DNA from 3 places in the Bacillus sp. MC1252 genome. Region 2 is predicted to be linked to each of the others. Evidence: riboswitches for the same ligand, from Rfam matches in the RefSeq annotation. Region 2 holds a riboswitch; each other region holds the start of a gene.

Region 1 (9,902 bases), 760 kb from region 2:
AAATGACCAAAAACCAGTCGTAACGCATACGGCTGGTTTTTTTGTTATAAAAATGTCCTAAAAAAGACCGAAACAATTACTGGAATAATGGTAAAATGATCACAGGGTAAAAAACCCAAATGAGGGAAAAGGGGATGTTCCTGTGAGAGCATTTTACGTAAAAATCACCGCAGCTTTACTGTCTGTTTTACTTGTGACAACAGGTTTATTTTCACCAGCGTTAAAAGCAGAAGAAGCGCCAAAATCAGATGGAAAAGTGTCGCCACTGACGGAAAAAGCCATTCAGCAAGTGCAAGAGTCGTTTTTGAAGCAGGATGAAGGAACCGCTATTCAACAGAAGCAAATGAAAAAAACATTTAAAGTAGATAAGAAAAACGGAATAAGTATCAAACGAAAAGCCGCTAAAGATGGAAAGCTGCGCACGTCTGCCGTACGCTCCATTGATGGACTAGCAATCAACCAATCGGCTGTCTTAACAGAGGACGATCCAGTTGATTTATGGTTTTTAAGCACGTCTTCACCCCAGGCACTCATCAGCCGGATTACCTCTTCAAATCCTGATTATTTCGTCCAATTATTTGTTGTTGATTATGAAACAGGACAAGCCTACCCAACGGATCTCATTCAGCCGGCTGGCAGTCTTCTTGGGTTAACCAATTTACCAGCTGGTGATTACGCATTTGGTATCACAAGCGGTGGAGACTTCGGAGACTCCTACACGTTACAGGTTAATGCAAAAAATCCACCTAATTTCACAGGTGCTGTATCTCTATCGTCAACCCTGCAATACTTTGTAGCTGAGTATGCAAATGGTGATGTATTTGCAAATGGCACAAAAGTATATAACAAGCAATCGAAGACAGCAGATTATGAATGGAAGCGTGTGTTTTATTTCTCATATGATGGAAAATATGAACAGAGAACCCATTCGATTTCAAGTGTGAAAGTGAAAAGCATTTCGGCACCAGTGTCGTACTCAGCTCCTTATGCGAGTTCCTCAGAGGCCATTCTCGTCTACTTAGATGTGGAGACATTGTTTATGTACCATCAATCATCGTTTGCAAGCGGGCAATATTATCATGATACCTTTGTTGATACTCTCGGGAAGACAACACCAAGACGCCTAGACCTTGATGATTTGACAAATTACGGCGATCATATTTTAGCCGTTGATTTAAAAACAGGAAAGCCGATTGATTTCTTCAGTGTTCTTAATTTTTACTATGCTGCAGGGATCGAGAAGCTGCCAACAATTAAAACATTGAATTAAGAAAGGCGGTTGACATCAAATCGCCACATGTGTAGAGTAAAGATAATTAAATGACAAAAGTCCACTAGGGGAGTCATGTATGACTGAGACAAGAGAAAATCTTGGACCCTTTGAACCTGATCTAGTTCGTACTAGCGGAGGGAAGTGGAGCTGGACCTTGTCTTATTCATGATTGAATTGATAAGAAGGCCGCTCCATTTGGGGTGGCTTTTTCATTTATTCAACTGAAGAAGAGGAGGCTTTTTTTATGACATTTTCAACGCAATTAAGGAAAGAAGCGGAACCATTATTTGAAGCCATTTATCAGCATCCGTTTGTCAGAGGGCTGGCAGCAGGAAAGCTTGAAAAGGAACAGATCATTCATTACGTCAAACAAGATGCAGAATACTTACATGCATTTATTAAAATTTATGCGGCAGCAATCAGCAGGTGTACAGATAGAGAGGACATTGCCTTTTTCCATCAGCAGATGGCTTTTGTACTAGATAGTGAGACGCATCCTCATCAAAACCTTTGCCGAGTGGCAGGTGTAGCATATGATGAGCTTCAAGGTGCTTCGTTGGCGCCGAGTGCTCATCACTATATTCATCACATGCTGCAAGTCGCACAGGGAGGCACACTTGGAGAAATTATTGCTGTTTTGCTTCCTTGCCCTTGGACATATTGGGAAATAGGCAAACGAATGCTTTCAGACGTGCAGCCTGACCCGGCACATCCATTTTATGAGTGGATCACGTTTTATGGCGGGTTAACTGACTCTGTTACAGTTGAGCTTTGCAAAAGGCTTGATCAGTGGGCGGAAGGAGCAAGTGAGAAAGAAAAAGAAAAAATGAAACAGCACTTCTTCTTAAGCTGTCAGCTTGAGTACAAATTCTGGGAAATGGCGTTCACTGTGGAAGAGTGGCCAGTCAAGCTGGAGGTGCATTCATCATGACGTGGAAGATGAAAGAAGTCGTCCTTGCCGTGATTCTATCTGTGGCGTGCGGTGTGATCTACTTAGGGTGGTCCACTCTTTATTTACCGATTACAGCACTTGTGGGTCCAGCAGGAGGCAATATCATGTTTGGGATTTGGGTGATTGCCAGTCCAATCGTCGCTTATATCATCCAAAAGCCGGGAGCTGCCCTCATTGCAGAAACAGCCGCAGCCTCCGTGGAATTACTGACAGGCAGCCACTTCGGTCTTTCAGCTCTGCTGATTGGTGTATGCCAAGGACTTGGGGCAGAAATCGCCTTCGCTCTTTTTGGTTATAAACGATATCGCATGTGGACACTTATGCTGTCTGGTGCCTTTGCAGCTGTTGGAGCGATGGCATATAGCCTGATGGCCAATGGATTTGGTTATTACACGCCTCAAGTTTTACTCATGACACTTGTGACTCAAATCATCAGCGGTATGATACTTGGGGGATGCTTAGCGAAAGTTGTAGTGGATGCATTATCCAAGACCGGTGTACTGAATCAATATGCCATCATGAAAGAAAAACGAAACAAAGGTGAACAGCATGGATTCATTTCTCGCGTGCAATAATCTCACTGTCCGTTTTTATGAACAGCCTAAGCCCGTTCTGCATGAAGTATCTCTTTCTATTCAAAAAGGGGAAAAGGTGCTCATTTTAGGGCCAAGCGGAAGCGGAAAATCCACGCTCATTTCGGTTCTTGCTGGAATTATTCCAGAACATATGGAAGCAGACGTGCAGGGAGAAGTGATGTTACAAAGACATACAGGCGTCATGTTTCAAGACCCTGATTCCCAGTTTTGTATGCACCGGGTCAATGAAGAAATTGCATTTAGCTTAGAGAACCGTTCTGTACCTCGTGAAGAGATGGATGACATCATTCGGCATCTCATGCAAAAAGTACAACTGGATGTCGATCCGAATACAGATATTCACACATTATCAGGCGGCATGAAGCAGCGATTGGCGCTTGCTTGTTTACTAGCGTTAGAGCCGGATGTTCTGTTCTTTGATGAACCGACTGCACAGCTTGATCCAGCAGGCAGAATGGAGATATTTCAGCTGCTACAGCAGCTTGCAGCTGATCAGGATCAAACCATGATTTTTGTGGAGCATGTGCTAGACGGTGTCATCGAATGGATGGACCGGGTTATTTTATTAGATGATCAAGGCTGCATTTTGGCAGATGGATCTCCGAAAGATGTGATGACAGCATATGAGGGAGAAATGAAAGAGGCAGGCATTTGGCGTCCAAAAATATTTCCCGAGAAATGGTCCACTATTATTCAAGATCCATTTCACCCACTGAGTCAAACACTTATGCAAACCTTTGAGTCAAGCAAAGAGCGGCGTGAGAAAGTCCGATCAACAGATCGAGAGACAATCATTCGAACAGAGGATCTTCAATTAAGCTACGGGAAAAAAAGGATTATGAATGACCTTCGGTTGGATATAAAAGCAGGAGATTGGGTGGCGATCATCGGGGAAAATGGAAGCGGAAAAAGTACATGTCTCAAACATTTAATCCGCTTAGAGCCAATCAAAAAAGGCCATATTTTCTTAAAAGAAAAACATCTCAAAAAGTGGTCTGACCGATTACTATATGAAAAAGCAGGCTTTGTTTTTCAAAATCCAGAGCTGCAATTTATACAAGACACGGTGTTTGATGAAATCGCATTTGGCGGAAGACAGCGAAATTGGCCAGAATCAGTTGTACAAGAAAAAACGGTTCAGCTATTGGAAGAGTTCGGCTTAGAGAAGCATGCGAAAGCACATCCTTTCACCTTAAGTTTAGGGCAAAAAAGAAGATTAAGTGTCGCCACAATGCTTCTTTTTGATCAGGATGTATTAATGTTAGATGAACCGACTTTCGGGCAGGACGAAAAAACGGCGAAGGAATTAATCAGACGTTTAAAAGAGCGCCAACGCCAAGGCACCACTGTTATGATGGTCACACATGATATGGAGATCGTCGATGAGTGCGCAGATCAGGTGCTGCTTTTTCACCAAGGAGAGCATGTGTATGATGGCACGCCTTATGATTTATTTTCAAATCAGAAACTCGTTGATTCTTATCAGCTGAGAGTGCCTTTGCATTATCGCTATGTGGCTGAAAGAAAGGACGTGCTGACGATTGCAAAGTAATCACTCCTTTCTATCCACTGTGAATCCAGTTATGAAATTACTCGCTCACCTTCTTGCAATGTGCTGTCTGATGGCGATTTCTGATCCTAAAACAACGTTCATCATCTGGCTGTTTGCTCTGGGCATCGGGCTTGTACTAGGCAGTTGGAATATCAAGTATCTTATCACAAGATTTATCCCTTATTTGATCTTTTTTATTCTTGTGTTTTGGATGATGGCGGCCTTCGGCAAGGGGGATCATACTGTTTGGAAGTGGGCCTGGTTTCATGTCACAGAGGAGAGTTTAAGAAATGGACTCACCATATCTCTCAGAATGCTTGGCTTTGTGACATTTGGTCTCCTTTTTACCTCCACAACAGATTTGACAGCCTTTATGATGAGCTTAATACATCAATGCCGAATGTCACCAAAATGGGCGTATGGAATGCTTGCCGGCTTCCGGTTTATCCCGTTGTTTCAAAGTGAATTGAAGCAAATGAAGGCTGCGCATAAAATCAGAGGCTACAAGCAAAAAAACAGCTGGAAAGCCTTTATACGTTATGCACTACCCCTTTTCACGCAGGGCGTACGAAAATCTGAACGCCTAGCGATTGCGATGGAAGCAAGAGGCTTCACAGGGACGAGGGAGCGAACGTATTATCATATCATCAGCACCTCATGGATCGACTATTTGTATCTTTTTTTCATAGGTGTCAGTGTCTCCATATGCATTTTCTTTTTTTAAAAACACCCACATTCTCTTGATAGAATGTGGGCTTTTTATATGTCTTAGGTCATTTGATTGATATTAGTACACATTGCAGGCTGGAATAGATCATATAAAGAACCGATAAAGAAGGTGTACTGAGAAAAAGAGAGGATGAACGTGAGCGAATGTCACAGAGAATTGATAACATAATAGACGCTTTACCAATCATTGGACTAGCTATGAGAGAGCAACTAACCTTTTCTGTTTTAGGGAAAGAGAAGGTTCTTTATTATCAGCAACATGGGAACATTGATTTAGGTTTTAAAGCTGGTGATACAGTGGCTGATGGATTTCAAAACTTTGCGATGCTGAAAAATGGGAGAGAGCCATCGTTTATCCAAATCCCGAAAGAAGTATACGGGATTCCTATGGATATCGTAGCCGTCCCGATTACAGATGAGACTGGTCAAGTTGCCGCTGCCTTCTGTGTTGCATATGACCAAACCAATCAACAACGATTAGATCACATCATGACGGAGAGCAACCAAGCTTCCGAAAAACTAGTCGCGATGGTACAGCAAGTTGCCGCACATTCAGAGGAACTACAAGCGACAAGTGAACAAATTCTACAAAATACGAAAACCACTGTCGAAAATTCCTCTAAAATCAATCAAGTGTCCAATCTCATCAAAGGTATCTCTGATCAAACGAACTTACTCGGACTCAACGCATCCATAGAGGCTGCAAGAGTAGGTGAAGCAGGGGCAGGCTTTGGAGTGGTCGCAACAGAAGTGAGAAAGCTATCCACTCATGCGAAGCAAGCGACAACTGATATCGAAACAGCGCTAAAAGATGTACAGAGCTCTATTAAAGGAATGGAAGAAGAAATTTCACAAATTGTGGCTTCCTCTGAACATCAAGCAGAGCTTGTCGGCACTTTTACAAAAATTATTGAAGGACTTCACGAAACAAACGAAACGATGAAAACATTGGCAGACGACTTAGTAAACTATCAAGTGAAATAAAAACTTCACGGACCAAAACCTCCAGCTGTATCGGAGGTTTTTTAACGTTTTAAGGTGAGATATGTGTCAGGATATTGACCGGTTGATCGCTGACAGGCAGGGTACACTTCTGTATGATAGAAAAAGAGAGACCAGTTTGGTCTTTAGACCTATTCATAAGGAGGAAGATCATCATGACACTATCAGCGAAGCTGCAAGAAATACTCGCGCCCTACCGTCCGTTGTTAAAGCAAACCGAAAAACCAATGATTCAATTAAAGATGAAACAAGGAAAAACAGGACCATACGACAGCAAAATAGCTGGTGATCCTTACTTCCCAAAAAACGACGTATATCCAGTTGACGGTGAAGGACACCCTATGAAGCTTTTGGCACAAATGAATTTCGGTCAGCTGCCGAAGCTGAAAGATTATCCAGAAACAGGACTTCTGCAAATCTTTATTTCTGTGCATGATGATCTTTATGGGATGAATATTGACCATAAAACAGAGCAAAAAGATTTTCGGATCAAATTCATTGAGGAACCTTTCTTAGCAGAAGAAGAGTTATTAACTGATTTTTCTTTTGTGAAAATCCCAGATGATTTTTATTTTCCTGTCACGAAGGAAGGCGCGATTACAGGTGAATTATCAAGCGAAACGATCAGCGTAGGAGATTTTCGATTTGAAAAAGTCACAGGCAAACAAAGCTGGGACCTATTTGAAGATGCGAATGTTGATGCTGATGAAGCAGATGCCCTGCTAGATGAATTTTATGACATAGCGAGTGGCTTTGGTCATAAATTAGGCGGGTATCCAGGGTTTACACAAGAGGACCCGCGTACATATGTAGATCAAGAACATACCGTTCTATTATTGCAAATTGACTCAGATGATGAAGTTGACCTGCTGTGGGGAGATTGCGGGATCGCCAACTTTTTTATCAAACCAGAAGACCTCAAACGGAAAAATTTCGAGAATATCGCCTATAATTGGGATTGCTCCTAATTTTGTAAAAAACACTCTTCATAGAGTGTTTTTGTGTATGTTTTTAGCCTTTTTTGCCCCTATTTCGTCATTTTTGAGAGGTAATATGTCATTCTTTCTAGTTGACCGTATCAAAAAAAAATGTAAAATCATCTTAAAGTCCTCTTTTTTGAAGATAATAATAAAATGACATATCAATCTACAATGAGATGCTCGAAAAAGTGGAATGTACTGGGGGGTATCAATTGATCATTTCGAAAGTAATCAATAATAATGTAGTCAGTGCGTATGATGACGAGCAGCATGAACTGGTCATTATGGGCAGAGGGGTCGCGTTTCAAAAGAAAAGCGGAGACCCGATTGACGAAGAACGTATCGAAAAAGTATTTTCCATTCAAAATAAAGATATATCAGAAAAATTTAAAACCCTGCTTTATGATATTCCAATCGAGTATATGCAAGTGTGTGAGGCGATTATTGATTATGCGAGAACGACCCTTAACAAAAATTTAAATGACAGCATCTATGTGACGTTGACGGATCATATCACCTTTGCCATCGAACGTCATCAAAAAGGAATGGACATCAAAAATGCTTTGCTCTGGGAAATTAAACGGTTGTACAAAGAGGAGTTCATGTGCGGTGTAGAAGCGATACGTATCATACAGGACAAGCTCAACATCCATCTTCCTGAGGATGAAGCAGGCTTTATTGCCATGCATATTGTCAATGCAGAGCTCAATGAGGAAATGCCAAATGTTATTCAAATCACGAAGCTCATTCAAGATATTTTGAATATCGTAAAGTATCACTTTCAAATTGATTTGGACGAGGAATCATTAAATTATTTCCGTTTTGTCACGCATTTAAAGTTTTTTGGGCAGCGCCTGTTTAACGAAACACAAATGGAAAATCAAAATGAATTTCTGTATGAAGTGGTAAGAGAAAAAAACACAGCAGCTTTCCGATGCGCCGAAAAAATTAATGCGTATGTTCAAAAAGAACACAACCGAAGTCTCATAGAAGATGAGATGTTATACTTAACTTTGCATATCGACAGAGTAATAAAAAGAAAATAAATTCAAAAAGAAAGCGTTGACATCACAAAATTAACATGATAATTTATAACTATAAACTAAATAACCCACAATCTTTTAGGATTGTTACTGATCAAGCAGGCAAAACCTAAATCATTGTCCCTATCTCTGATAAGGCATGATTTAGGTTTTTTTATATCTAAAGACTTATAAAATTCAATAATGATCAATCGCTATGAAGGATTGTTACTGATCAAGCAGGCAAAACCTAAATCATTGTCCCTATCTCTGATAAGGCATGATTTAGGTTTTTTTATATCTAAAGACTTATAAAATTCAATAATGATCAATCGCTATGAAGGATTGTTACTGGTTAAGCAGGCAAAACCTAAATATCGATTAATGTCTGAATCGCTATTTTTCGGGCATTAATGGATGTTTAGGTTTTTTCTATATCAAGATTTAATCAACGATTGGAGGGTAATACAATGAACCACAAACAAACAGCAAAAGAAGTTTTAGAGCTTGTCGGCGGTGAAAAGAATGTCAAGCACGTCACGCACTGTATGACAAGACTTCGCTTCAACTTATACGATGAAAGCAAGGCGGATAAGGAGCAACTGCAATCAACAGATGGCGTCATGGGTGTGAATCAAAGCGGCGGTCAATACCATGTCATTATCGGCAATGATGTCTCAAATGTCTATCAAGCGATGATTGCTGACTCAGGCCTGTCAATAGATGTAAAGTCAGGCGGTACAGAAGAAGCATCAAAACAAAATGTGATATCAAAGCTTTTCGATTTTATCTCTGGTGTCTTCACGCCGATTCTTCCAGCCATTGCTGGAGCCGGTATGATCAAAGGGATATTGGCACTGATGCTGACGTTCCAGTGGATATCAGATAAAAGCAGTACGTATGCGATTTTAACAGCTATCGGAGACGGAGCCTTTTACTTCTTACCGATTCTGCTTGCTGTAAGCGTAGCTAAAAAGCTTGGCACAAATCAGTATATCGCCGCTGCCATTGCAGCAGCAGCACTGCATCCGCAGTTAACCGCTTTACTGGGCGCAGGAAATACAGAATTTCTAGGCTTGCCAGTGGTTGCCGTTGTGTACTCTTCATCGGTGATTCCAATTCTACTCACAATCTGGCTCGGCTCATATGTTGAAAGATTTGCAGAAAAATATAGTCCGAAATCATTAAAAATTATCCTTGTTCCAACTGTTACACTTCTTGTCGTTGTACCAATTATGCTCATAGCGGTTGGACCGCTTGGCGCAATTATCGGAAATGGCCTTTCAGGCGGAATTGATTTATTGTTTAAACATGCAGGTATTTTAGCCGGACTTTTGATCGGCGGCTTCATGTCACCATTGATCATTACGGGCATGCACTATGCGCTTGTTCCAATCATGATCAACAATATTACATTAAACGGTTTTGACTACATTATTCCAATGATGTTTGTTGCAAATATGGCACAAGCTGGCGCAGCATTCGGTGTTTTCTTAAAATCAAGAAACAAAACATTCAAATCATTGGCGATGTCTACAAGCATCACAGCGTTAATGGGGATTACTGAACCTGCTATGTATGGTGTGAACATGAGATTGAAAAAACCGTTCATTGCAGCTCTTATTGGTGCAGCAGCAGGCGGCGTGTTCATGTCCATCTTTAAAGTGAAATCATATGTGGTGTCTGGATCAGCAGGTATTCCAGGTATCCCAACGTTCATCGGACCAACGTTTGTCTACTCAATAATCGGTTTAGTCATCGGCTTTGCTGTGGCAACCATCATGACACTTGTACTT
Region 2 (9,902 bases):
CCAGACCTCTTCGCTTATATCATTCCTTTGTAACTCCGTATAGAGTGTCCTACAACCCCAAGAGGCAAGCCTCTTGGTTTGGGCTGTTCCCGTTTCGCTCGCCGCTACTTAGGGAATCGCATTTGCTTTCTCTTCCTCCGGGTACTTAGATGTTTCAGTTCCCCGGGTATGCCTTCTCATACTCTATGTATTCAAGTATGGATACTACTCCATTACGAGCAGTGGGTTTCCCCATTCGGAAATCTCCGGATCAAAGCTTGCTTACAGCTCCCCGAAGCATATCGGTGTTCGTCCCGTCCTTCATCGGCTCCTAGTGCCAAGGCATCCACCGTGCGCCCTTTCTAACTTAACCATTTCTTACTTTAGAAAGAATCACTATGTGTGATGAACTTTGCATTGCATTCAATGTGAATGTATTACTTATTGTTATCTAGTTTTCAAAGAACAATCCTGTCTCGCTAGAGACATGTTTTGAAGGTATGATCCTTCAAAACTAAACAAGACCAAAACGCACGCTGCTCCATATATCCTTAGAAAGGAGGTGATCCAGCCGCACCTTCCGATACGGCTACCTTGTTACGACTTCACCCCAATCATCTGCCCCACCTTCGGCGGCTGGCTCCATAAAGGTTACCTCACCGACTTCGGGTGTTGCAAACTCTCGTGGTGTGACGGGCGGTGTGTACAAGGCCCGGGAACGTATTCACCGCGGCATGCTGATCCGCGATTACTAGCGATTCCAGCTTCACGCAGTCGAGTTGCAGACTGCGATCCGAACTGAGAACAGATTTATGGGATTCGCTAAACCTTGCGGTCTCGCAGCCCTTTGTTCTGTCCATTGTAGCACGTGTGTAGCCCAGGTCATAAGGGGCATGATGATTTGACGTCATCCCCACCTTCCTCCGGTTTGTCACCGGCAGTCACCTTAGAGTGCCCAACTAAATGCTGGCAACTAAGATCAAGGGTTGCGCTCGTTGCGGGACTTAACCCAACATCTCACGACACGAGCTGACGACAACCATGCACCACCTGTCACTCTGTCCCCGAAGGGAAAGCCCTATCTCTAGGGTTGTCAGAGGATGTCAAGACCTGGTAAGGTTCTTCGCGTTGCTTCGAATTAAACCACATGCTCCACCGCTTGTGCGGGCCCCCGTCAATTCCTTTGAGTTTCAGTCTTGCGACCGTACTCCCCAGGCGGAGTGCTTAATGCGTTAGCTGCAGCACTAAGGGGCGGAAACCCCCTAACACTTAGCACTCATCGTTTACGGCGTGGACTACCAGGGTATCTAATCCTGTTCGCTCCCCACGCTTTCGCTCCTCAGCGTCAGTTACAGACCAGAGAGTCGCCTTCGCCACTGGTGTTCCTCCACATCTCTACGCATTTCACCGCTACACGTGGAATTCCACTCTCCTCTTCTGCACTCAAGTTTCCCAGTTTCCAATGACCCTCCCCGGTTGAGCCGGGGGCTTTCACATCAGACTTAAGAAACCGCCTGCGAGCCCTTTACGCCCAATAATTCCGGACAACGCTTGCCACCTACGTATTACCGCGGCTGCTGGCACGTAGTTAGCCGTGGCTTTCTGGTTAGGTACCGTCAAGGTGCGAGCAGTTACTCTCGCACTTGTTCTTCCCTAACAACAGAGCTTTACGATCCGAAAACCTTCATCACTCACGCGGCGTTGCTCCGTCAGACTTTCGTCCATTGCGGAAGATTCCCTACTGCTGCCTCCCGTAGGAGTCTGGGCCGTGTCTCAGTCCCAGTGTGGCCGATCACCCTCTCAGGTCGGCTACGCATCGTTGCCTTGGTGAGCCATTACCCCACCAACTAGCTAATGCGCCGCGGGTCCATCTGTAAGTGACAGCCGAAACCGTCTTTCATCCTTGAACCATGCGGTTCAAGGAACTATCCGGTATTAGCTCCGGTTTCCCGGAGTTATCCCAGTCTTACAGGCAGGTTACCCACGTGTTACTCACCCGTCCGCCGCTAACATCCGGGAGCAAGCTCCCTTCTGTCCGCTCGACTTGCATGTATTAGGCACGCCGCCAGCGTTCGTCCTGAGCCAGGATCAAACTCTCCGAGGTATGCAGGATGCATATCACACATGCGTTGCTACACGATGTAGCGAACTTAGTATGTGATCCTTCCTGCCTCGTCAGCTTGACTGACTACCTATGATGTATCATAGGATTTTTTTATAAAAACTCGAATTAACAGGTACGTTTTGTCTTGTTTAGTTTTCAAAGATCATGTTCGTTATCGCTCAGAAGCGACTTTACTAATATAACATTCTATCAAGGTCAAGTCAACAACTTTTTTCTTCATGTTATTTATCAACCGCGCTGTTTTAGCGGCGAATACAAATATAACACCTTTTGAAAGAAGAAACAAGTATTTTTTCTAAATAATTTATTTTTCCTTATCTCTTCCTATATAATGCTACAAAAAGTGCTTATCGCAGTAATTCTCTATTGTTGATCCTGAAGGTCTCTAGTATATTTATAATAGATTGAAACTAAATAACCGCAGGGGGAGCTTTGTGCTGAGAGTGAACGATTCGTTGTTCTGACCCTTTGAACCTGTCAGTTAATACTGAAGTAGGAATGTGGAATCACTTGAATACATGTGTTGTATTCAAACCAATATGTTTTTCTATGAATAACATACTCATCCTTACACGGTCTCTCCTTGCTCAATTCATGAAAAAGGAGATTTTTTTATGCAGCAATCAAATCAACTAGTACGCCTTATGGAAATCGCGATTATGACTTCGCTTGCTCTTGTATTAGATTACTTATCAGGTCTCTTTTTAAGGATGCCGAATGGCGGGTCTATTGCACTGATCATGATTCCTGTCATTCTCATGTCTATTAGATGGGGAATGTCTACCGGGTTTATCATCGGTGTGTTAATTGCCGGCCTGCAGCTGATGAATAGCCCTATTATCGCTACACCTGTACAAGGATTTCTCGATTATTTCGTGGCATCTGTTGTCATTTGTCTAAGCGGGCTATTTTCAGGATTGATCAAAAAAGCAATTCAGGATAAAAAGCGAAAGAAACAATTCTTCTATATTATTCTATCCGTATTTGTCGCCAGCTTCTTTAGACTGCTGACGTTCTTTATTTCTGGCGTCGTATTCTTTTCGCAATATGCACCAAAAGGAACACCAGGATGGGTCTACTCTTTAATTTATAACAGCACGTATATGGTTCCATCTTTTATTATTTGCAGTATCGTTCTTTGTTTATTAATACCAAGTGCATCTCGTTTGGTTTTTCCTCATCAAAAATAACCTGCTGATTTCAGCTGGTTATTTTTTTATGCATAATTTGCTACTCTATGGAATCTATTAATAGTAGAAGATTTCAAGCTGGAGGTACGTCAATGAATCCTTACTCCATTATGCTGTGCTGCTATATTCTCAGTCTTGCTTACTTTTTGGCAGGTTTCTATGAAGCATTAAAAATAGCAGGCGTGAAAGGGAAAGTAGAAGCTACTCCTTTTATTTCTTATATTTTGCTTGCTACACTCTTCACCTTTTTCTCTCATTATTATTGGAAACTGACGATTTAATTCGTTGTACATGTTCATTTAATACAGGCAGCTCCCATCCATACCCTATTTCATCATGCTTCTCGCCAGCCAGCTCGAACTGGCTGGTGACGACAAAACTAGGCTGAAGCTTTTGATAAAATTGCTTCGCCGAATTCTGTTCAAATACCCATAGCATCATATTCTTATAACCCTTCTCTAATAAATAGTCCACTCCTTTTGCAATCAAAGCGATACCCGCTCCTGACTTTTGCTTCTGCTGTAATAAATAGATGGCGTAAAGCTCACCATCATATGTTGAATAGCGCTCATCACGTTGTTTTCCGAAGGAAGCAAAACCAAATACTCCATCAGCGTCTTCTACGATAAACGTACCTTCAAGCGATCTGCTTCTCCAGCTCTCTCTCCGCTCCTCTACATTTAAAGCATCCAAATACTCTTGTGAAATAATACCATGATAAGTCGTTTGCCAGCTCTTCACATGAATCTCGGCAATTTTAGGAATATCTTTATGTACTGCATGTCTAACCTTCATCTATGCCACCCCTTTATGCAAGTTCTCACTCTATCTTTATTATAATTTTTTAAAATTCAATTCGTAAAGGATAGCGGTCTTTAATCCAGGAACTGTATTTGGACCTCTCCCCATTATAGACATACCCCTTCCCTTTAGCTATGGCGAGGCCTCGATAGTGTTCATATGATATCCGCAGCCATTCTTGTGAATCTTTCTTCATATCAACCTCAATCTCAAGTAAAAAAGACACCTTCTGATAGAAAGTGTCTTTTGATGTTATTCTTCTATTTGACGATCAGCTATTTCCTTTTTTCTTGGCTCTTTGATTTCATTCGTTAGTTCTTGAATGCTTTGCTTCACATTGCCTTTGCCTGAAAAGTTCTCAATAATTTCTTTGACATCAATTCCAGAGGATGCTTTCAGGCTTTCTTGAAGGCTGGACATCAGATTTGTGGCATAGCCTGTGACTTTATTGGCACCGCTGCCTTCCCCGTTACCGCCTGTATCAACAACTGTAATTTTATCAATGTTAGAAAGTGGTGCAGATACTTGCTTCGCATATTCAGGAAGCATTTTCACAATCATATCAAGGATCGCTGCCTGACCATACTGTTCGAATGCTTCAGCAATTTTTTCTTTCGCTTCGGCTTCCGCAAGTCCTTTCAGTCTAATGACTTCTGCTTCTGTTTCCCCTTTCGCACGATCAGCTTCCGCTTTTGCCAGCCCGTCAATTCGGACTTTCTCAGCTTCTGCTTTCGCCATTGCTTCAATGCTGTATTTCTTCGCATCTGCTTCAGCGAGACGCTTCGCTTTTTCCGCCGCAGCCGATTGCTCAACAGCATAACGGTCCGCATCCGCTTTCTTTTTCACTTCAGAATCGTATTGACGTTCACGACGCTGAATCTCTTTTTCTTCTAATTCAATTTGCTTCTGGCGTTCGATGATTTTCACTTGCATTTCTTGTTCAGTCACGTGCTGACGGTTGCGAGCTGTTTCTAGATCATACGCTTGGTCAGCGCTTGCTTTCGCTGTATCCTGTTCCCGTCTGAATTCTGCTCTTTTCAGCTCATTGATTTTTTCTGCTTCAGCGATTTCGGTGGCACGCTCAAGCTCAGATTTCTTCGCATCTTTATCTGCCTCGGCACGTTTGATACGTGTTTCTTTATCCGCTTCAGCTGTTGCAATATCTGCATCACGTTTCACTTGAGCAATTCTTGGCTTACCTAGAGATTCTAAATAGCCATTTTTATCACGGACATCTTTAATGGTGAAGGACACAATGACGAGTCCCATTTTCGCTAAATCTTGAGAAGCGACACGTTGTACTTCTTGAGAAAACTTCTCTCTGTTTTTATAAATCTCTTCAACTGTCATTGATCCTAAGATCGAACGAAGGTGACCTTCTAGTACTTCTCTTGCTTCGTTTTCGCGGTCTTCTTTTGTTTTACCTAAAAACTGTTCTGCCGCAGTGGCGATTTCTTCAATCGATCCGCCAATTTTAATGATTGCGGTTCCATCGGCCATTACAGGTACACCTTGCTCGGTATAAACCTCAGGCGTTGAAACATCTAGCTTGCTCGATAGTAAGCTGAGCGGCTCTGCTTGTTGAAAGACAGGGAGTACGAAGGTACCGCCCCCTCTGACAATCTTAATCTTGTTTCCACCTTCATCCACATGGACATTTTTACTTCCTAGATAACTTCCTGTGACGATTAACGCTTCATCTGGACCTGCTGTCCGGTATTTTGAAACAAATACGCCAATAAGTGCAATAAGAAGCACAAGGACAATTCCGATGATAATCAAAATCGTTGTTCCTGGCATTGCATTCCCTCCTAGATTTCTTCATTTGGTATGACAGATAAAACACCTTTGTTCACTTCGACAACAAGCACGCGGGTTCCATACGGAATCTCCTCTTGATCGAAACTGACGGCTGGCTTTGAGATTTTCCCGCTATTACTAATTAACAGCACTTCTCCAAACCCGTCTTTTGGGACTGATACAATGATCTCCCCAGTTCTTCCTTTTAAATCGGCCTCCGTATATGAGAGAGATTCTTCAGCAGAGGAAAGCGGGACTAAGATAAATACATTTAAACAGGTCACTAGAACCACTGCGAGGATGGCAGATAATACCGCTCCAAGCCCACTTCCTACAATTGCTGTTTTTTCAGAGATAAACCCTCCTGCCGAGAAAAAGGTAAGAAATGCGAGGATCAATGTTGGTTGAAGGAATGGAACAGGAATCGCTTCAAACAATCCATCAAATACATCGCCGAAAAAGACGAAAACAAGTGTCAGGATTCCTGATATCATTAATATGTATAAATACAGCGTTTGAAGAGGCAGCCCAAACACATCCATCTTCCTCACCCTTTCATCATGAAATGAACAGCCTTTGTTTCGTTTAGACCATACTCACCTCCAATGTATTTCTTCTAGCAGGTAATACGAACCACTATTGTAAAGGTTTCATATTTCATCACAATTCTTCAAAGGAATTCTCTGATAGCTAAAGAATGATTGTCATATACCAGTATGATAAAATTTGATCTTGAGGTGATGAAAATGAGTTTATTACATGATGCAAGACAAGAATTGTGGCAGGAGCTGCAAGGGTTGAGCGAGGAACAATTAAACCAAAAGTTATCTGAAGATACTTGGAGTATTCAAGAGGTGGCAGATCATTTAAAGAAGATGGACTTAGTTGCAGCAAAGCATCTAGCTGCGGAGGGAAAAAAAGCACCGATTAAAGAATATGAGCCAAAACCGGTAGAAATGGCAGAGGATCGTTCAAGAAAAGCCACTGCGCCTAGTATTGTTGAGCCTGAGCAAAAGCATGTCACACCTACACATTTAAAGGATGAGCTTGATACAGCACGTGAGCAGCTCAATCAAATTTTATCAACGTTTACTGAAGATGATTTTAAACGTGTGATTGCACACCCTGTGTTTGAAGAATTATCTTTGAAGCAATATCTTGATTTTATCGGCGCACATGAAAAACGCCATATCCATCAAATCAAAGAAATTAAAGAACAGCTATAAGGCATAAAAAAGACTCCCTTTTGGGAGCCTTTTTTTATCGTTACACTGTTTTAGGTGTTAAATCAAAGCAGCGTGCATAAATCCAGTTGTATGCTTTTTCGTTTAGATCTCTTGGATTTCCAACTGTTTGCGGATCTTTCATCGCTTCTTTAGATAAACGGTCAATCATATCTTTTGATACACCTTGTTCTTCTAATGAAGGAACTTCTAGATCCTCCACTAAATCATACATCCAGTTCACAGCTGCTTTCGCTGCTTCCTCTGTTGACATTCTGCTTGTATCGATACCGAATGCTTGCGCAATTCGAGCAAATTTTTCCGGGTATCCTTTCCAGTTATACTCCATCACTGGTCCCATCATCGCTGCTACACACTGTCCATGCGCTACAGGAATAATGCCTCCGAGTGTTTGACTCATCGCATGTGCTGCACCAGCTGATTCACTTCCATAAGAAAGTCCTGCAAGCATCGCAGCTTGTGCCATTCCATATCTTGCTTCTAAATCCTCGCCGTCAGCAAAGGCACGGCGAATATAATGAGCAGCATATTCAATTGCCATGAGCGCCACCGCATCCGTAATTGGCTGAGCAAATTTCATTGTATAGCATTCGATGGCGTGCGCAAGTGCATCAATTCCAGTCATTGCCGTCACATGAGGCGGCATGGATACATGAAGCTCTGGATCAATCACTGTTAGGTGAGCTGCAATAAGCGGTCCCCCTGTATTGAATTTGAATTCTCTTTCTTCGTCAGTAATAACCGCCCACTGCGTCACCTCTGAACCTGTACCAGCCGTTGTCGGAATGGTGGTTAACGGAGGGATTCTATTTTCGAGCGGTTTTTTCCCATCTGCTGCTTCGTAATCAAGAACTGAGCCTTCATGAGTCGCCTCTACACCGATAGCCTTCGCTGTATCCATCGAGCTTCCGCCGCCTACTGCGACTAATCCATTACAGCCTTCTTTTTCATATAACGCTGAGCCTTCATTCACTAAACGTACTGGAGGGTTTGGCTCTACTTTATCAAATAGGACAACATCAATTTGAGCTTCTTTTAATGAAGCAATCACTGGATTCACAACACCCGCTTGATAAATACCAGGGTCTGTTACGAGCAATACCTTTGAGACGCCGTATGCTTTCACTTCTTCTCCAACATGTTTCACCGCACCAATGCCATGCTTGATGACAGTCGGAATTTCAAATGTATGGAATTTTTGCATGCTTTCAATTTTCATATTTAATGTCATATAGAATCTCCTCCAAATAAGTGTTGTTTATTTAAACCAATGAACCGCTTCAGGTTTTGTATTTCTATATAAATGTTTCAGTTCGGTATATTCTTCAAGACCCGTTCGGCCTAACTCACGTCCGAGACCTGATTGCTTATATCCGCCCCACGGTGCTTGAGCAAAATAAGGATGGAAGTCATTGATCCAAACAGTGCCTAACCTTAGCTGACGAGCAACTCTTTCCGCTTTTGCGATATCTGAAGACCATACCGCTCCTGCTAAACCATAAATCGTGTCGTTTGCCAGCTCGATGACTTCTTCCTCTGAACGGAAGGATTCGACAGTGAGTACTGGTCCAAAGACTTCTTCCTGTACAATCCGCATATCTGATGTACAGCCTGAGAAAATTGTTGGCAAGTAGAAGAACCCATTTTGAAGCTCCTCTGCTTCAGGACGTTTTCCGCCTGTTTCTAATTTTGCGCCTTCTTCTAGACCGATGCTGACGTATTTTTCTACTTTTTCTCGATGCTCAGCTGAGATAAGCGGCCCGCTCTGCGTTCCTTCATCAAAGCCGTTGCCTAGCTTGATTTTTTTCGTACGCTTCACCAGTTCTTCTAAAAATTCATCATGAATGGATTCTTCCACTAACAAGCGTGAACCTGCTGAACACACTTGCCCCGCATGGAAAAACACAGCATTCATTGCCTGGTCAACCGCTACGTCTAAATCAGCATCTTGAAACACAATATTCGGATTTTTCCCGCCGAGCTCAAGGGCGATTTTCTTCACATTCCCACTGGCTCCCTGCATGATTTTCTTGCCTGTTTCAATACCGCCTGTAAACGAAATTAAATCCACTTGATCGCTTACAGCAAGCTCATCCCCAACCGTTGTCCCAGGTCCAAGCACTAGGTTTGCAACGCCCGATGGTACGCCGGCTTCTTCCATAAGTTTGAATACTTTAATCGTGGTTAATGGTGTAATTTCACTTGGCTTTAAGACGATGGTATTCCCCGCTGCAAGAGCAGGAGCGATTTTCCAGCTTGCTTGAAGCAATGGATAGTTCCAAGGAGTGATTTGTCCACATACGCCAACAGGCTCTCTAACTAGTTCACTTTTTGAGTTCGGAATTGGCGATGCAATAATTTCCCCGCCATCTTTGTCAGCAAGTCCTGCGTAATATTGGAACACGTTTGCAATATCGTCCATATCCGCCTTGCTTTCTTCTAATGTTTTGCCTGTATCAAGCGATTCTAATTTGGCTAGTTCATCAAGGTCACGTCTAATCAATTCAGCAATCTTAAACACAATATTTCCTCTTTCAAGTCCAGGCAGGTTTGCCCAATCACCTTGATCGAAGGCTTTTCTCGCTGCTTTAATGGCTAGCTGCGTGTCATTTCTTGATCCTTCACTGACTGTCGCGATCACTTCTTGATTGAATGGATTGATGATGTCCCGTGTGTCGCCGCTCTTGGCGCCAACCCATTGTCCATCTATAAATAGTGTTTGACTCATAGAAGGAACCTCCTCTGATTCTCTTTGGTAAGTTT
Region 3 (9,902 bases), 1.6 Mb from region 2:
AGCGATTGCCAAAACACCTTATCATATTGTGGAATATCCGATTCTTGAAGTCATCGTCAGATACAACGATGGCGGCCGGGAAGAGAAATATTTAGCAATGAATGAATGTACGATTAAAAGTATGGAAGGTACGCTTGTGGCAGATGTTGAAATTAGGGGTCAGCTTTTTGAAACTTTCAGAGGAGACGGTCTTTGTTTGTCTACGCCATCTGGCAGTACGGCCTATAATAAAGCACTTGGGGGCGCCATTATCCACCCTTCCATTAGAGCCATTCAGCTGGCAGAAATGGCCTCAATCAACAACAGAGTATTCCGTACGGTCGGTTCACCGCTGATTTTGCCAGACCACCATACTTGTGTAATCAAACCAATTAATGATGTTGATTTTCAGGTAACAATTGATCATTTGTCGCTGCTTCATAAAGATGTTAAATCTATTCAATGCCGGGTGGCAGACGAGAATGTTCGTTTTGCCCGATTTAGACCATTTCCGTTTTGGAAAAGGGTGCAAGATTCCTTTATCGGAAAAGGAGAATAAGAAAGAGGTCGTTCTCGCTGGAATACTTTACGTTAACCAAAACCATGACAGCCAAAGAAAAGGGGCTGCTCTTAAAGGACTTTTTAATTGATCTTGGCATTTCAAAAAGAATGCTGACGGATATTAAATTTGATGGCGGTGATCTGCTGATTAATGGAGAGCATGTCACCGTGAGATACGAGCTTCACGAGGGAGACAGGCTCACCATTTTATTTCCTGAGGAAAAAGTGAGTGAAGGTCTAAAACCAGCTCCGATTCCGCTGGATATTATATTTGAGGATGAGCATGTGCTTGTGCTGAATAAAAAGCCATATATCCCATCCATTCCTTCTAGAGAGCATCCTGAGCATAGTATTGCAAATGGTCTGCTTTACCATTATGCTGAGCAGTCTGTGCGGCTGACGGTTCATTTGGTGAGCCGTCTTGATCGTGATACATCTGGCGTGATGCTTGTCGCCAAACATCGCTTTGCACACAGCCTTTTATCAAAAGCGCAAAAAGAAGGGGAGGTCAAGCGAACGTACAGAGCTTTTACACAGGGCATAATTGCACAAAAGCACGGAACCGTTCGTGCAAAAATTGCCCGAAAAGGGGATAGTATCATTGAACGCATGGTCGATGCGGCTGGCCAGGAGGCAGTGACGCATTATACAGTACGACAGGTAGACGCTGATTTGAACATGTCGGATGTGTCTCTTGTACTTGAAACTGGAAGAACACATCAAATTCGTGTGCACATGCAATATCTTGGTCATCCGCTCATCGGTGATACGCTGTATGGCGGAACGAGCGAGCGGATAGACCGGCAGGCGCTGCATAGTGAAACCCTTATCTTTCCTCATCCGATGACAGGTGAGCAAATGACATTTTCGGCTCCATTGCCAGCTGACATGAAGGCACTGCTTCTTTAAACAATGAAAACCCGGTCACCTGCAAAGCAGGGCCGGGTTTTTATGATGTGAAATGCTGGAATCTAGAATCATCATAAGGCATAGATGAAGGGACAGAGACAGTTTCAAGCTCAGGATATTGAAGAGCCGACAGCTGATTTCCAAAAACGCAGCCTGTATCAATATTGACTGTTTTGCCAACGAATCGAGGTTCTTTCACCGGTGTATGACCGTAAACAATCCACGGTTTTCCTTCATATTCCTTTGCCCAATCCTTCCGCACAGGTCGTCCATCTGGCCAAGTCTCTCCTGTGACAGCGCCAAATAATAGATAGGATCGCATCTGTTTATTCGGCTCCTTTCCAATATCCTTTTCCTTCATCGCTGCGTGTGCAATGATCAGCTCATCTGGGATCAGCACATCATAAAGCGGAGCCTTCTCAAATAACTGTTTAAATTCATGTGATAATTTGTTTTTTTCATGAAGCGGCAGTTTTTTTATTTCGTTCACTGTTGTTTCAATGCCATGCAGTAATTTAACGGGATTTCCTTTCAAATAGCGATAAAGCTTAAAGCAATGGTTTCCAGGCACGTAACGGATCGCTCCATGTGAATAGGCATGTATGACAAATTGCATCACGTCTACTGATTGAGGGCCTCGATCTGTTAAATCACCGACAAGTGCTAGCGTTCTCTTATCAGGATGGACGGGTAATCCATGTTTGAGTTCGTATCCTAGTTTGTATATGAGGGTAAGCAGCTCTTCGTAGCAGCCGTGGATATCACCAATGATATCGAATTTCATAAGGTTTCCTCCTGATCTTTCTCATCCATTCATCGGGTATAAAGAAGTTTGAATTTTAGAACATATAACGAATGGCTTTCATTTCATTTAGGCAATTGTTAGAATCAATGCTTTAACGTAAGACTTAAAAGATTAAACATCAATGTTAGGAGGCTTTAGCCAATGGAGCATACATCTGTTTCATCACTCGTTGTCGTTATTATTGTCGCCTTTTTCACCCCCATTTTATTGCACCGATTTAAGTTGACCATTCCGGTCGTTGTCGCTGAAATTATCATGGGGCTCATCATTGGAAAAAGCGGGTTTCAACTGGTTGTCGAACATGATGCATGGCTAGATACGTTATCCATGCTCGGTTTTATTTTTCTGATGTTTTTAAGTGGACTTGAAATAGATTTTTCTTCTTTTGAATCAAAGAAGAAAGCACGAGAACTTCCAAATGGTTTAAAAGAACCAAATACGTTTAAAGCAGCCACCATAATTTTTCTTGGGGTATTTTGTATTTCCTTTATCCTGTCCTATGCGTTTGTACTTGCAGGGTTTATTCAAAATGCCTTTTTAATGACACTCATCATTTCCACCATCTCATTAGGTGTAGTGGTTCCGACCTTAAAAGAGGAAAAGTTGATGCAGACGAATATTGGTCAAATCATTCTGCTTGTGGCCGTCATTGCAGATTTGGTGACAATGATTTTACTTGCTGTGTTTTCCTCCATTTATGGCGATGGAACAGGGAACATGTGGCTTCTGCTATTATTATTTGCAGCAGGCATTCTTCTTTATTTATTTGGCCGAGTATTTAAGACAAAATCCATTTTTCAGTCCATGTCAAAAGGAACGGTGCAAATTGGGACAAGGGCAATCTTTACTCTCATTATAGTCTTAGTTGCCTTATCTGAATCACTCGGTGCTGAAAATATTCTTGGGGCGTTTTTAGCAGGCGTGCTCGTGTCCCTTCTTTCGCCAAATAAAGAGCTTGTTCAGCAGCTGGACTCATTTGGTTACGGATTTTTAATCCCGATCTTTTTTGTGATGGTCGGTGTGGACTTGAATATATGGGCGCTGTTCAAGGACCCAACCATTATGATCATGATTCCGCTATTGTTTATTGCATTACTGCTTAGTAAGCTAATTCCAATTCTTTATTTGAAAAAATGGTATGACATGAAAAAAGTCATCGGCTCCGGCTTTTTATTAACATCGACGTTATCACTCGTCATTGCAGCTGCGACGATTGGGGAGCGGCTCGGTGTCATTGATCATAAAATGTCAGGCGCACTGATTTTAGTCGCTGTGCTGACGAGTATTTTAACGCCTGTTTGGTTTAAAGCGCTGTTTAAAAAAGAACAAGAAGCGAATCAAAAAAAGCGTGTGACCTTTATTGGCGCAAACCAGCTGACTTTACCTGTGACACTTGACTTGCATCAGGATGAATATGACATCCGTATTTTGCACGTTTTTCAAGAAAATAAAGAAGCACTGCTTGCCGATTCGATCTTTGAAGTTGAAGCGATTGAAGAGTACGACGATGAGACGCTGAGAAAGGCAGGCATCGGCCGGGAGGATGTTCTAGTCGTAGCAACAGGCAGCGAGACGCAAAATAAGGAAATTGCTTTATTTGCAAAAGAAGAAGGAGCGAAACAAGTCATTGCTAGTGTCAACAAAGCTGAGGCAGAGCTGACATTGAAGGAAGCGGGTATTGATACGTTTTCGAATTTCCTATCATCTAAAACGGTGCTAAGAGCCTTGATTGAAGCACCAGATGCGATTCGATTGTTAACAAATGAGGATACTTCCTTGTATCAAATTCAAATGAACAATCATCGGTATCATAATGTCATGCTGAGGGAATTTCCGTTTATCGGTGATTTGGTCTTTGTCCGTATTTTCAGAGGGGTAGACAGCTTAGTACCGCACGGAGATACGACGCTCAGAAGCGGAGACCGCGTGCTTGTGTCAGGTTCCCGGGAGTATGTAGCAGGACTTAGAGCCCAATTAGAGTTGCAATGAACCCTTGACCAATGAACAATTCCTGATTAAGATAGAGGTACAACATTATATGTTTGATCCACTAGGGGAGTCCTTTAAAAGGGCTGAGATAAAAGTGTCGACTTTTAGACCCTCATTACCTGAACAGGTTCATACCTGCGTAGGGAAGTGGTGCGGTTTTTGACTATGCTTTTTACAAATTCCAAGCCACTTTCCACGCGGAAAGTGGCTTTTTTATATGAAGAAACAGGAGGAGAGAAACATGACATTTTCAAAGGAATGTAAAGAGGCAGCAGCAACATGGTGGAATGGAAGCTTTACGCATCCTTTTGTGAAAGGGATTGGAGATGGCACACTTTCACTCGATCGGTTCACCTATTACGTGATGCAGGATTCGTATTATTTAACTCATTTCGCAAAGATGCAAGCATATGGAGCTGCCATTAGTGAGGACTTACATACGACGGGCAGAATGGCGTATCATGCGCAGGGCACGTATGAAGCAGAGCTATCGCTGCATAGAAAGTTCACAGAGCTGCTTCAGATCTCTGATGAAGCACTTGAAAGCTTTAAGCCTTCACCCACTGCTTATGCGTATACCTCACATATGTACAGGTCTGTGAAAAGCGGACGATTTGAAGAAATTTTAGCCGCGTTATTGCCGTGCTACTGGCTATATTATGAGGTGGGAGAAAAGCTGAAACAAACGACACCTGACCATCCGATTTATCAAGAATGGATTTTGACATATGGAGGAGATTGGTTTAAAGAGCTTGTCTTTGAACAGGTCAACCGCTTTGATGAACTTGCGGAAAAAGCACCAGAACATGTGCGGGCCAATATGAAAGAAAATTTTGTGATTTCAAGCTATTACGAATACCATTTCTGGGAGATGGCGTATAAAAAAGAAACGTGGCAAACAGCATGCTTGGATGGGGTTGGTGCAAATGGAACTCCACGCAGTGACAAATGATTCGTTTCCGGTCAATGAGCTGATCAAGCAAATAAAAGCCATTGAATCTAAAGTGGACTTTATTCATATCCGGGAACGGTCTAAAACAGCAAGTGAACTTGTTGATCTCGTGAGACAACTCCTTTCAGAAGGTGTACCGAAAGAGAAACTCGTTATCAATGACCGAGTAGACGTTGCGCTGCTCACCAATATTCACCGGGTACATCTCCCAGGTCACAGCTTTTCGCCAAAGGAGCTGCGACAAAAATTTCCTCACCTTCATGCGGGTGTGTCTGTTCATTCGATAGAAGAAGCCAAAGCGGCCGAGGAAAGTGGTGCAGAGTATGTCATGTTTGGGCACATATATGACACCTCATGTAAACCAGGGCTTAAGGCGAGAGGCGTAAAGCTTGTGGAAGAACTGACTTCTGCGCTGTCCATTCCGGTGGTGGTCATTGGTGGATTGACGCCTGATCGAATCCCGGACTTGATGCATGTGAATGTGAAAGGGATTGCTGTCATGTCGGGAATTTTCACACACCATCAGCCGCACATCATGGCGCAAGCATTTTCTAAAAAGCTAAAGGAGAATCCTTATGAAAAAGCATTATGACATTGCAATCATTGGCGGTGGAATCATAGGGATGTCAATTGCCTATCACCTTGCAAAAGCAGGAAAGCAGGCTCTATTACTTGAGGCAAATGAGATAGGGAAGCAAACGACGAGTGCGGCTGCTGGAATGCTTGGTGCACATGCTGAAGGAGAGGGTCATGAGGATATTTTCTTTCAGGTAGGCAGAGCAAGCCAGACATTATATGAAAAATTAAAAGTCGATCTTCAGCATGAATCAGGCATTGATATTCGGACATCAGTGGGCGGTATTATGAAGGTGGCCTTTACAGAAGAAGAAAAACGTGCACTTTGCCGGATGCAGCATTTGTCCACGTTTCAATGGCTTGAAGCAAGTTGTGTGAAAAAACGTATGCCGCAAATCGCAGATGACATCATGGGAGCAGGTTTCATTGAAGAAGATGTTCATGTTGAGCCTTATGCGGTATGCAGGGCATTGTGGCAGGCGGCTGTTCGGTACGGGGCGGATGTGAAGGAGTTTACACCTGTGATCGAAGTCAAACGGGACAAAGATGTATTAACTGTCAGAACAGCTAAAGGCACATTCACATGTGATGACCTTACGATAGCAAGTGGTGTATGGTCTGGCCGCTTTTTTGAAGAGCTGGGGTTACCTTATTCTCTCTATCCAGTAAAAGGAGAATGTGTGTCTGTGTGGAATAGTGGTCCAGCGCTCGCACACACCATTTACCATGATCATTGTTATATCGTTCAAAGAGATAGCGGAAAGCTGGTGATTGGTGCAACGATGAAGCCAAATGAGTGGCAGGCTGTTCCAACACTTGGCGGCATTGAAGCTGTGATTCAAAAAGCGTCTCAGCTCATGCCTTCTATCAAGGAGATGCCGATTGAAGAGTGCTGGGCAGGTCTTCGTCCGGCGACAAGCGACCGGCATCCCTATATCGGAAGACACCCGGAAGATGAGCGTATCCTTTTTGCGACGGGACATTACCGGAATGGCATTTTACTTGCGCCAATTACTGGAGAAATTATTCGAGACCTGATATTAGGCGAGCCTGTCCAAGAGGAATGGCTTCAAGCGTTTCGCATTGGTCGAAAGGAGGCATTGTTCGTATGAAAATTCAATTAAATGGCAGAGTGGTTGATTTCGATAAAGAGAATGGAACGATCTATGATCTGCTATCAGCCTATCAGCTTGAAAATCGTGTGGTGATCGTCGAAAAGAACCAAGAAGTTATTGATAAAAAAACGTTTCAACAAGTAGAAATTCAACCAAATGACACGATTGAAATCGTTCACTTTGTAGGAGGAGGATGACAAAATGCTACACATTGGCGGAAAAACATTCACATCAAGACTATTACTTGGTACAGGAAAGTATCCATCATTTGAGGTTCAAAAGGAAGCAGTGAACGTATCAGAAGCTGAAATTTTGACCTTTGCTGTGCGAAGAATGAACATTTTTGAAGCATCTCAGCCGAATTTTTTAGAGCAGCTTGATTTATCAAAATATACATTACTTCCAAATACAGCAGGCGCAAGTACAGCGGAAGAAGCGGTGCGTATTGCCCGTTTAGCGAAGGCTTCGGGGCTGTGTGACATGATTAAGGTAGAAGTGATTGGCTGTTCAAGATCCCTTCTGCCAGATCCAGTCGAAACGCTAAAAGCATCTGAAATGCTATTGGAAGAAGGTTTTATCGTGCTGCCGTATACATCAGATGATGTGGTACTGGCAAGAAAATTAGAAGAAATCGGTGTTCACGCCATCATGCCAGGGGCCTCTCCAATTGGTTCAGGTCAAGGCTTACTAAACCCTCTGAATCACTCATTTATTATCGAGCAGGCGAAGGTGCCGGTCATTATTGATGCGGGCGTAGGCTCTCCTAAGGATGCGGCTTATGCGATGGAACTAGGGGCTGACGCTGTATTGCTGAATACTGCTGTGTCTGGTGCAAAGGACCCTGTGAAAATGGCAAAAGCGATGAAGCTGGCCATTGAATCAGGAAGATTAGGTTTTGAGGCAGGACGTATTCCGTTGAAAAACTATGGTACAGCCAGCAGTCCGCAGGAAGGGATGCCAGCATTTTGAGCACACGTTATTCACGCCAAGAGCTTTTTCGGCCGATCGGAACAGATGGGCAAGAGCGGCTAAACGCCTCAAAGGCTGTCATTATTGGAGCGGGGGCCCTAGGGACAGCTAGTGCTGAAATGCTCGTTCGAGCTGGCGTGGGCTCTGTCACCATTTTGGATAGAGATTATATTGAATGGAGCAACCTTCAGCGTCAGCAGCTTTACACAGAGCAAGATGTACAAGACAGGCTGCCAAAGGCTGTGGCGGCTGAAAAAAGACTCAAGCAGGTGAACAGTGAAGTCCGTGTAAGAGGAATCGTCATTGATGTGACCGCTCAAAATATTGATGAACTCGTCAGCGGGGCTTCGATCATTGTGGATGCAGCGGATAATTTTGAGGTGCGAATGATCGCAAATGATGCGGCCATCAAACATCAAATCCCTTTCCTTTATGGAGCCTGTGTAGCCAGCTATGGCATTCAATTCACTGTCATTCCGGGAGAGACGCCGTGTTTACACTGCTTGCTTGAGCATTTACCTGCACAAGGCATGACATGTGATACAGCTGGTATCATTAGTCCGGTTGTGCAGCAGGTGGCGGCATATCAAGTGGCAGATGCTCTTAAATGTTTAACAGGACATCAAGTGACTCCGATATTAAGATCCTTTGATTTATGGACAAATGAACGGTCTGACATTCGGTCCATCTTGTCTTTAAAGAAGGAGCAATGTCCAAGCTGTGGACTGAAGACATATCCATTTCTCTCATATGACCAGAGAGCGAAGGCAGACGTACTTTGTGGCCGCAATACGGTGCAAATCCGCAGTGCAGCAGGGACGCCACCGCCTTTACATGAAGTGGCCATTCGGTTAAAGAAAGCAGGAATGGACGTGCTTGAAAATCCGTATTTGCTTTCTTGTCAAAAGGATGAGTTCAAGCTCGTCTTATTCAAAGATGGCAGGGCGCTTGTACATGGTACAAGTGATATTGTCAAAGCGAGAACCATTTATCATCAATGGATTGGCTAATGAGAGGGTGTGATGAAATGACGATTAAAAAGGCATTAACCATCGCGGGTTCTGATTCTGGCGGCGGAGCAGGCATTCAAGCAGATTTGAAAACCTTTCAGGAGCTCGGGGTGTACGGAATGTCTGCGATCACAGCGATTACAGCGCAAAACACACTTGGTGTTCATGGTATATATCCGCTTTCTATCGAGGCGCTCAAAAGTCAAATAGATGCAGTGGCAGAAGACTTACTGCCAGATGCCGTCAAAACGGGGATGCTGTGGAGTGCTGAAATGATCAACACGGTCGCTGAAAAAACGCTTCAATATCAGATGAAGCTGATTGTAGATCCAGTCATGATTGCAAAAGGCGGGGCTTCTTTATTAAATGAAGATGCTGTCTCTGCAATGCAAACACACTTGCTGCCTGTCAGCTATGCAGTAACACCTAATCTTCCTGAGGCAGAAGTGCTGACAGGCATACGCATTCAGACAAAAGAGGATCGCTACCTAGCAGCAGAACGTCTTTATGAGCTCGGCACGAAATACGTTTTGATCAAAGGTGGACACGGTCCATCTGACGGCCTGATCACAGACCTGTTGTATGATGGAAAAGGCTTTATTGAAGTCACAAATGAACATATTGATACACCACATACACATGGCACAGGCTGTACTTTTGCAGCGGCATTAACAGCGGAAATAGCCAAAGGATGTCCCATGAAGGAAGCCTTTGAAACAGCAGAAACCTTTGTCCATGAAGCCATCAAATATCCTTTGCATATTGGCGCTGGTCACGGGCCTACCAACCATTTTGCTTATCAGCAAAACAGGATCAAAGGATAAAAAATTGGACCGTCTTCACTTGTGGGGACGGTCTCAGTGTGTAGACAAACCCTCGCATTCTTTGTCAGTCCTGCGTGCTGGTGCTCACAAATGTCAAATTCGCTCCATGCCAGTACTCGTCCTTCCTAGACTTTAAGGGCTTTCAATCACGCTGAAAAGAAGACAAAGGGCTAAAAAGAAACTTTCTTTCATCGGAAATTGTCAATATCTTAT

The links. A riboswitch is a leader RNA that binds a small molecule or an ion and turns the genes downstream of it on or off. The one in region 2 is predicted to bind thiamine pyrophosphate.
Region 1: linked by a shared signal. The riboswitch ahead of tenA (thiaminase II) and the one ahead of thiT (energy-coupled thiamine transporter ThiT) in region 2 are both predicted to bind thiamine pyrophosphate.
Region 3: linked by a shared signal. The riboswitch ahead of tenA (thiaminase II) and the one ahead of thiT (energy-coupled thiamine transporter ThiT) in region 2 are both predicted to bind thiamine pyrophosphate.

Annotation. Positions count from the first base shown of each region.
Region 1 covers NZ_CM166369.1:3,496,672-3,506,573, reverse strand. The annotation lists gene ACYH0L_RS18095 (type 1 glutamine amidotransferase domain-containing protein) at 1-1, shown strand, start outside; gene ACYH0L_RS18090 (hypothetical protein) at 143-1,270, shown strand; TPP riboswitch at 1,327-1,430, shown strand; gene tenA (thiaminase II) at 1,518-2,204, shown strand; gene ACYH0L_RS18080 (ECF transporter S component) at 2,201-2,800, shown strand; gene ACYH0L_RS18075 (ABC transporter ATP-binding protein) at 2,775-4,373, shown strand; gene ACYH0L_RS18070 (energy-coupling factor transporter transmembrane component T family protein) at 4,363-5,097, shown strand; gene ACYH0L_RS18065 (methyl-accepting chemotaxis protein) at 5,247-6,086, shown strand; gene ACYH0L_RS18060 (YwqG family protein) at 6,260-7,072, shown strand; gene licT (BglG family transcription antiterminator LicT) at 7,297-8,130, shown strand; gene ACYH0L_RS18050 (beta-glucoside-specific PTS transporter subunit IIABC) at 8,577-9,902, shown strand, end outside.
Region 2 covers NZ_CM166369.1:2,737,322-2,747,223, forward strand. The annotation lists rRNA gene ACYH0L_RS14120 (23S ribosomal RNA) at 1-352, opposite strand, end outside; rRNA gene ACYH0L_RS14125 (16S ribosomal RNA) at 535-2,083, opposite strand; TPP riboswitch at 2,518-2,620, shown strand; gene thiT (energy-coupled thiamine transporter ThiT) at 2,719-3,294, shown strand; gene ACYH0L_RS14135 (hypothetical protein) at 3,387-3,575, shown strand; gene ACYH0L_RS14140 (GNAT family N-acetyltransferase) at 3,535-4,089, opposite strand; gene ACYH0L_RS14145 (flotillin family protein) at 4,348-5,895, opposite strand; gene ACYH0L_RS14150 (NfeD family membrane protein) at 5,907-6,437, opposite strand; gene ACYH0L_RS14155 (DinB family protein) at 6,642-7,121, shown strand; gene ACYH0L_RS14160 (iron-containing alcohol dehydrogenase) at 7,162-8,370, opposite strand; gene betB (betaine-aldehyde dehydrogenase) at 8,398-9,867, opposite strand.
Region 3 covers NZ_CM166369.1:1,148,201-1,158,102, forward strand. The annotation lists gene ACYH0L_RS05680 (NAD kinase) at 1-538, shown strand, start outside; gene ACYH0L_RS05685 (RluA family pseudouridine synthase) at 556-1,449, shown strand; gene prpE (bis(5'-nucleosyl)-tetraphosphatase PrpE) at 1,490-2,233, opposite strand; gene ACYH0L_RS05695 (monovalent cation:proton antiporter family protein) at 2,396-4,243, shown strand; TPP riboswitch at 4,297-4,406, shown strand; gene tenA (thiaminase II) at 4,485-5,195, shown strand; gene tenI (thiazole tautomerase TenI) at 5,170-5,787, shown strand; gene thiO (glycine oxidase ThiO) at 5,771-6,883, shown strand; gene thiS (sulfur carrier protein ThiS) at 6,880-7,083, shown strand; gene ACYH0L_RS05720 (thiazole synthase) at 7,088-7,855, shown strand; gene ACYH0L_RS05725 (thiazole biosynthesis adenylyltransferase ThiF) at 7,852-8,865, shown strand; gene thiD (bifunctional hydroxymethylpyrimidine kinase/phosphomethylpyrimidine kinase) at 8,883-9,689, shown strand.